3 regions of the Rhizobium sp. BK661 genome follow, and region 3 is predicted to be linked to each of the others. Evidence: predicted binding sites of a transcription regulator. Region 3 holds the regulator's gene; each other region holds the start of a gene.

Evidence for each region. The regulator PhoB, encoded in region 3, activates phosphate uptake and scavenging genes when phosphate is short. The targets are predictions, from matches to a motif close to TGTCATNNANCTGTCAT.
Region 1: FHX16_RS08410 (NAD-glutamate dehydrogenase) is a predicted target of PhoB. The motif match lies at 960-976, and genes of this name have one in related genera.
Region 2: phnC (phosphonate ABC transporter ATP-binding protein) is a predicted target of PhoB. The motif match lies at 1,275-1,291, and genes of this name have one in related genera.

What each region holds. Positions count from the first base shown of each region.
Region 1 covers NZ_JANTYT010000002.1:433,818-436,084, forward strand. Annotated here, with positions in the region: gene pdxY (pyridoxal kinase PdxY) at 33-908, opposite strand; gene FHX16_RS08410 (NAD-glutamate dehydrogenase) at 1,162-2,267, shown strand, end outside.
Region 2 covers NZ_JANTYT010000001.1:277,696-279,962, reverse strand. Annotated here, with positions in the region: gene phnD (phosphonate ABC transporter substrate-binding protein) at 1-284, opposite strand, end outside; gene phnC (phosphonate ABC transporter ATP-binding protein) at 374-1,219, opposite strand; gene FHX16_RS01350 (hypothetical protein) at 1,482-1,694, shown strand; gene FHX16_RS01345 (ribonuclease H) at 1,789-2,267, opposite strand, start outside.
Region 3 covers NZ_JANTYT010000001.1:571,351-573,617, reverse strand. Annotated here, with positions in the region: gene FHX16_RS02785 (aspartate aminotransferase family protein) at 1-6, opposite strand, end outside; gene FHX16_RS02780 (GcrA family cell cycle regulator) at 434-967, shown strand; gene phoB (phosphate regulon transcriptional regulator PhoB) at 1,066-1,749, opposite strand; gene phoU (phosphate signaling complex protein PhoU) at 1,786-2,267, opposite strand, start outside.

The DNA of each region.
Region 1 (2,267 bases), on a different contig from region 3:
TACAAGATCAATATCGCACCGCACGATAGCCGCTAGCCCTTGCGCCTTTGGGCCGGATGCAGCAGGCGCCTCATCTGAACCATTGCCATCGGCGTTGTCAGGCTCGAGGAGTCGCTCGCAAGCGTCAGTTCATCGCTGCCCCGCTTCACAGCGCGAGCAAGCACCTCATAGACGCTTGCCGTTGCAAGCTGGAGCGCCTTTTCGTCCTCCATGCCGGAGAGAAGCCGCGATAGAAACAGGGCCGCAAGGAGATCGCCAAGACCATTCGGCGGCTTGTCGATAAGGCGATGTTCCGCCAACAGCGCGTGGCGCCCCGAAAGATAGAGGTTCCCCGTGCCGCCTGCCATCATCGGCACGGCTGACGTTACCAGCATGCGAGACGGCCCCAGCGACAGCGCGGCATCCATGATCGCCGTATTGTCATCCAGCGAGGCGCCAACGAGCCAAGCAAGCTCATAGCGATTGGGCGTCGCAAGCGACGCGAGGGGTATCAGATGATCCCTGATCGCCTCCGCCGTTGCCTGCGGCACATAGAGCCCACCCAGGTCCCCCATCACCGGATCGCAGACATAAAACAATTCAGGCTTTCGTTCGCGCAAAGCAGTCACGAGCCGGGCAACCGAGCGTGCCTGCGCCGCATTGCCGAAATAGCCCGAAAGAACGGCCTTCACTTCGCCGATCCACGGCGCGCGGATGAGATCCTCAATCGCCGCGTCAAAATCTGCTTCGGTAAATGTCAGCCGCGTTGACCGACCATGGCCGGGATGCCAGGGGAGCACGATCGTCGGCAGCGCCCAGACCTGGTGGCCGAGGGTCTCCAGCGCAAAGACCGCCGCGCGATTTCCGACAGAACCACGCACAACATGGCTGGAGATGACGATGACAGTTCCTGCAGCACTTTCCGACATGATGCTCCACTCAGCTTTCGACACCCGTTGATCCCCTTTTTGCTGCTTCACTGTCAACCGCTCTTCATAGAGACATGAAAACGTCGGCTCGGGAAATTTCCACATATCTACGACGAAGCAAAATCTTTCGAAAATTTGCGTTGCGGTGGCCAAAAACGCATGAAAGCTGCCTCAGAAAGCGCTCATTTAGAGATTCTTTCGTCAAATCTTCTGCTACTTTGCGCCAAATCGAGGAGATGAGGGAGTATCTGCGATGGCTGGTCGAAACAATCCGAAACGAGAAAAACAGCTTGAAAGCGCGACCAAAATCGCGGCTGCAACCGGGGAAACCTATCTCGATCCTGATATCCTCTTTGGGCGTGCCAGCGGCGATGACCTGGAGCAATACACACCGGAGATGTTGGCGCTTTCCGCCGTTCATTCGGCCAAGGAACTGGCTGCCTGGGGCAGCAACTCGGCACGTATCACCATCGATACGATTGCCGACGTGGAGCCGGGCGGTGTTGCGGTATCCATTCTCTCGGTGACCGACCGCAACATGCCGTTCCTGTATGAATCGGTGATGGGCGAGGTTACCAGCAGCTATCGCGACCTTTACATGGCCGTGCATCCGATCCTGGTGATGGAGCCCGGCAAGGCTCCCGAACTTTACTCCGCTGATCTCCCGAGCGAGCCGGCCAATCGCGTCAGTCACATCCAGCTACATCTTGCGCCCCTGACAGCGGCCCAGGCCGCTGAGCTTGTCAAGCGAGTGAAAACGGTGGTCGAGCAAGTGCGGGTAACGGTATCCGACTGGAGACCCATGCTGGATAAGCTTGGAACGGTGATCGATGAGCTTTCCGCCTACAATGCCAGCCGGCGGAAGACTGAACGGGACGAAGCGCTTGCCTTCCTGACCTGGCTCCGCGACGCAAATTTCACCTTCCTCGGCATGCGGGAGTATGTCTACTCCGGCAAGGGCGCGAGCGCGAAGGTCGAACGCGACAAGGGCACGGGTCTTGGCATCCTGTCGAACCCCGACGTTCTCGTTCTGCGCACCGGCAAGGATGCGGTGACGACGACCCCGGAAATCCTGGCATTCCTGGATGGCCCGGACTTCCTGATCGTGACCAAGGCCAATGTGAAGTCGATCGTCCATCGCCGCGCCTACATGGACTATGTGGGGGTCAAGCGCTTCGACGCCGACGGCAATGTGACGGGCGAACTGCGTATTGTCGGTCTGTTCACCTCGACTGCCTACACGTCGCTTGCAAGCGATATCCCGCTGCTCCGCTCCAAGATCGAGCGAGTGAAGGAACATTTCGGCTTCGACCCAATGAGCCACTCGGGCCGTATGCTCGATAACACGCTGGAATCTTA
Region 2 (2,267 bases), 290 kb from region 3:
ATGTGGACGGCTGCGTAACCGGAAGCACCGAGTTCTGCGAAGTCGAGCGTGCCGCCGAGGAGACCCTGGATAACGCCGTCATAGTCGGCAGCCGGGAAGAGCGAAACCTTCTCGAAGCCGAACTCCTGCTTCAGGTGGTCGGCAAGGCAGGCGTAGTTGCGAAGACGGTCGGCTTCGTTTTCGCCGCCGAGGATACCGACGCGGAATTCCTTGAGGTCGGCAGCATGCGAAACGCCAGCGAGCGCAAACAGCGCCGTGGCGGCAAAAAGTGCTTTCTTCAACATGGTTCTCTCCTGATTGACCGGGGTCTCCGGCAATTCTGTTTAAGAAGAAGTGTGCCCATAACGCAGGCTTACGATCGAGGCCGCCCCTCTCAGAGACCGGCCAGCGCCAGCGGTTGCAAGCCGGCGGATTGTTGCGCGGCTGCGGCCGCGGGAATGTTGATCGAGGTCGACGTCATCGTTTCGTCGATGCCGGCGCCGTTCTTGTCGGTGCCGTAGATCTGCTTGACGGCTTCCGCCGTCAGTTCGGACGGCTTGCCATCGAAGACGACGCGACCGGCCGACATGCCGACGATGCGCTCGCAGTAATTGCGCGCGGTGTCGAGCGTATGCAGGTTGGTGACGACGGTGATGCCTTCACGCTCGTTGATGTCGCGGAGTGCATCCATGACGATCTTGGCGTTCAGCGGATCGAGCGAGGCGATCGGCTCATCGGCGAGCAGCATCTTCGGGTTCTGCATCAGGGCGCGGGCAATGGCGACGCGCTGCTGCTGGCCACCCGACAAGGTGCCGGCCATCTGCAGCGCCGTCTGCTCGATGCCAAGACGCTCGAGGGCGGCAATGGCGTGAATGCGCTCTTCGCGGCTGAAGACGCCGAGCAGGCTCATTGTCGTCGAGCGGTGGTTGAGGCGGCCGAGCATGACGTTCGTCAGCACGTCGAGACGCGGCACGAGATTGAACTGCTGGAAGATCATCGCACAGTCGCGCTGCCAATTGCGCAGTGCATGGCCACGCAGACGCGAGACTTCGACGCCTGCGAAATGGATCGAGCCTGACGTCGGCTCCTGCAGGCGGTTGATCATACGCAGCAGCGTGGACTTGCCCGCGCCCGAGCGGCCGATGATGCCGACCATCTGTCCCTGAGGAATATCGAGCGTCACGGAATCGACGGCAGTCTTGGTTCCGAAACGGCGGGTGACATTCTTCAGTTCGAACATCATGCTCTTCCTCATAGTCCAGGTGCGATATGGGGCAGTGCATTAGTCCCGGTTCATGAAGCTCCAATGTCAGTTTTGTGTAAGGACTGTCATAATCGAGGCTTTGGTGGATAACGAAACCCGCCGGCTTGCCTGCAGACAAGGGCCTGCTGGTCGGCGTCTCGCCTCGCGATTTCAACCCCCGGCCTGTCGCCGTTGACGGTTGACCGGACCGCCAGTCGATGGCAGGCAATCCGGGACCCGACGATAGTGGAGCAAAGCGATGGATCAGACACTCTTCAAAAGCCTGTGCAAAGGCGGCAAGTTCAAAGAGGCACTCGCTCTCGCCACCCGCGGACACGAGGACGAGAAGTTCACGCCCAGCCGCTTCTCGATGGACAAGAAGACCGGACTGCCGATCTTCTACCGCGGCAACAAGCGCGTCGAGCCCGATGAGAACGGTGAATGGCAGCTGGCGAAGAACCCGTGGGCGTGAGGGCCGAAGCCAACAGTTGATCGCGGCAAGTTACGCGCCGGCAGCCCCTACCGGAAACCGCACCGCCGCGGCCGGACCAGCCTGAGTCAACCGTTCACCGGGTACCTTTGCCACGCAACGACAGGCGGCCGCGCTCGGCAAGCTCATCCGCGCGCTCGTTGCCGGCAAGGCCCGAATGGCCCTTGCACCAGGCGATGGTCAGCAGGCGATTGCGAGACAGCTGGCCGTCGATCGCTTTCCAGAGATCCGGATTTGCGATGGTTCGGCTCCGGGCCTTCGCGTTGGCACTTATCTTCTTCCAGCCGTTGTTCTTCCAGATGTGGCGCCACTGATTGCAGCCTTTGACGGCGTAAGCCGAGTCGGACCATACGACAGCAGCTTCCTCCGTGGCGTTGGCGTTGATCCAGGTCACGGCTTCGAGCAGCGCGATCAGTTCCGTCGTATTGTTGGCGGTATCCTTGACGCCGCCAAAACCGCAGGCGACTTCCGCATCGTCGCGATGGACCACGAACGCCCAGCCACCCTCGCTTGAAACAGGTTCGTAGCAACCGTCCGCGAAGACGTAGAGTTCTT
Region 3 (2,267 bases):
AGCCATAGCGCGATCTCCTGTCATTGATCATCAGCGGCCGGACTCCGGCTAAGGAAGGCGGGCCTGAAAATTAAAAATGCCGCCTTTCGGCGGCGAGCAGCACTATTTACTTTTCGCACTGCAATGTCAACAAAACTGAGCTTTTGCTGCATGCGTCAAGCTGCCATCCCGAGGCGTCCGACCTATCAACAACTAATGTTGCAGAAATGACTCTGCCGTCCAGCAAGTTGGGGAAAACTCCAAATTCGATTCGCCGGGATTCAACCGACTCTTGTCACGGAGTCAGCCTCACACTAGGTTAAAACTCAATTACTAGACTGCATGCGGCGGAACTAGTCACCAAAATCGAGCAAGCGTTTCTTGCCTCGGATACGTCCGGGGCAACGGTGAAGGATTCTGCCTACACCAACGCTAATAAGGCGGAGACAGGGGCATGAACTGGACAGACGAGCGCGTTGAAAAACTGAAGAAGCTTTGGTCCGAAGGCCTGAGCGCCAGCCAGATTGCAGCACAACTTGGCGGTGTAAGCCGTAATGCCGTCATCGGCAAAGTCCACCGTTTGAGTTTGCCCGGCCGTGCCAAGGCCGGAGGCTCGACGACGACCGTCCGGACACCCAAGCGCACGACATCCGCACCGCGCGCTCCGAACTATGCATCTCGCGTCGCCACGCGCACCGTCACTCGCCAGCAGGGCGCGACGATGCTCAAGGAAGAAATCGAGATCGATGCGATCGAGGAAGTCCGTTATCGTCCGGCCGCAAACGTGGTCGTTCCGATTTCGCGTCGCCTGGGCCTGACGGAGCTGACCGAACGCACCTGCAAGTGGCCGGTCGGCGATCCGCTGAAGGACGACTTCCACTTCTGCGGCTGCGAGTCCCCGGACAACTCCCCATATTGCACGTACCATCAACGCATGGCCTATCAGCCGGTAAACGAGCGCCGTAAGGCCGCCAACCGGGTCGCTTGACCCGGAAGCCGGATAAGGACCAAAGAAAACGGGCCCTCGCGGGCCCGTTTTTCATTTGTGAAATTTTATGAAAGTCGCGCAGGCTTTCCGGGGAAAGCCTAGGCTTCCATTGAATATCCGGCGCCGCGAACGGTGCGGATGACGTCCTGCATGTTGGAGAAGTTCAGCGCCTTGCGCAGACGACCAACATGGACGTCGACGGTGCGTTCGTCGACATAGATGTCATGACCCCAGACGCCATCGAGCAATTGCGAGCGCGAGAAGACGCGGCCAGGGGACGCCATGAGGAATTCGAGGAGCCGGAACTCGGTCGGACCAAGGCGAACTTCGCGGCTCTTGCGATGAACGCGATGCGTCTCGCGGTCGAGCTCGATATCGCCGCACTTCAGGAGCGTGGAGAGCACTTCCGGTTTGGCGCGGCGAAGCATCGCCTTGACGCGAGCAACGAGCTCCGGCGTCGAAAACGGCTTGACGACGTAATCGTCGGCACCGGTGGAGAGGCCGCGAACGCGTTCGCTTTCCTCGCCGCGGGCCGTCAGCATGATGATCGGCAGGCGCTCGGTCTCCGGCCGCATACGCAGGCGGCGGCAGAGTTCGATGCCGGATACGCCAGGCAGCATCCAATCGAGGATCAGGATGTCCGGGGTCCGTTCCTGCAACCGGATCTCGGCCTCGTCGCCGCGCAGGATGGTATCGACCTCGAAACCTTCAGCCTCAAGGTTATAACGGAGAAGCACGCTCAGTGCTTCCTCGTCTTCAACGACTGCTACTTTTGGAATCATTCGTTTCGGTCTCCTGGGGGCGCGGTCGCGGAAGGATTATTCGGTGACAGCGCCGACGGTGTTGGCGGTATCGTCCTTCGGACGTTCGCCTTCCGGCTGAGCACCGGTGGCCATGTAGTAGATTGTCTCGGCAATGTTGGTGGCGTGGTCGCCGATACGCTCGATGTTCTTGGCGCAGAACAGAAGATGTGTGCAGCTGGTGATGTTGCGCGGATCTTCCATCATGTAGGTGAGCATCTCGCGGAACAGCGAGGTGTACATCGCGTCGATTTCCTCGTCGCGCTCACGGATCGACTTTGCCTTGTCGGCAGCGCGGCTCGTATAGACATCGAGGACTTCCTTGAGCTGGACGAGCGCCAGTTCGGAGAGGTGCTCAAGGCCGCGGGCAAGCTTGCGCGGGACGCCGGCGCTCTGCACGGCGATAACGCGCTTGGCGGTGTTCTTGCCAAGATCGCCGACGCGCTCAAGGTCAGCGGCGATGCGGATCGAACCCATGATCTCGCGAAGGTCGGCGGCCA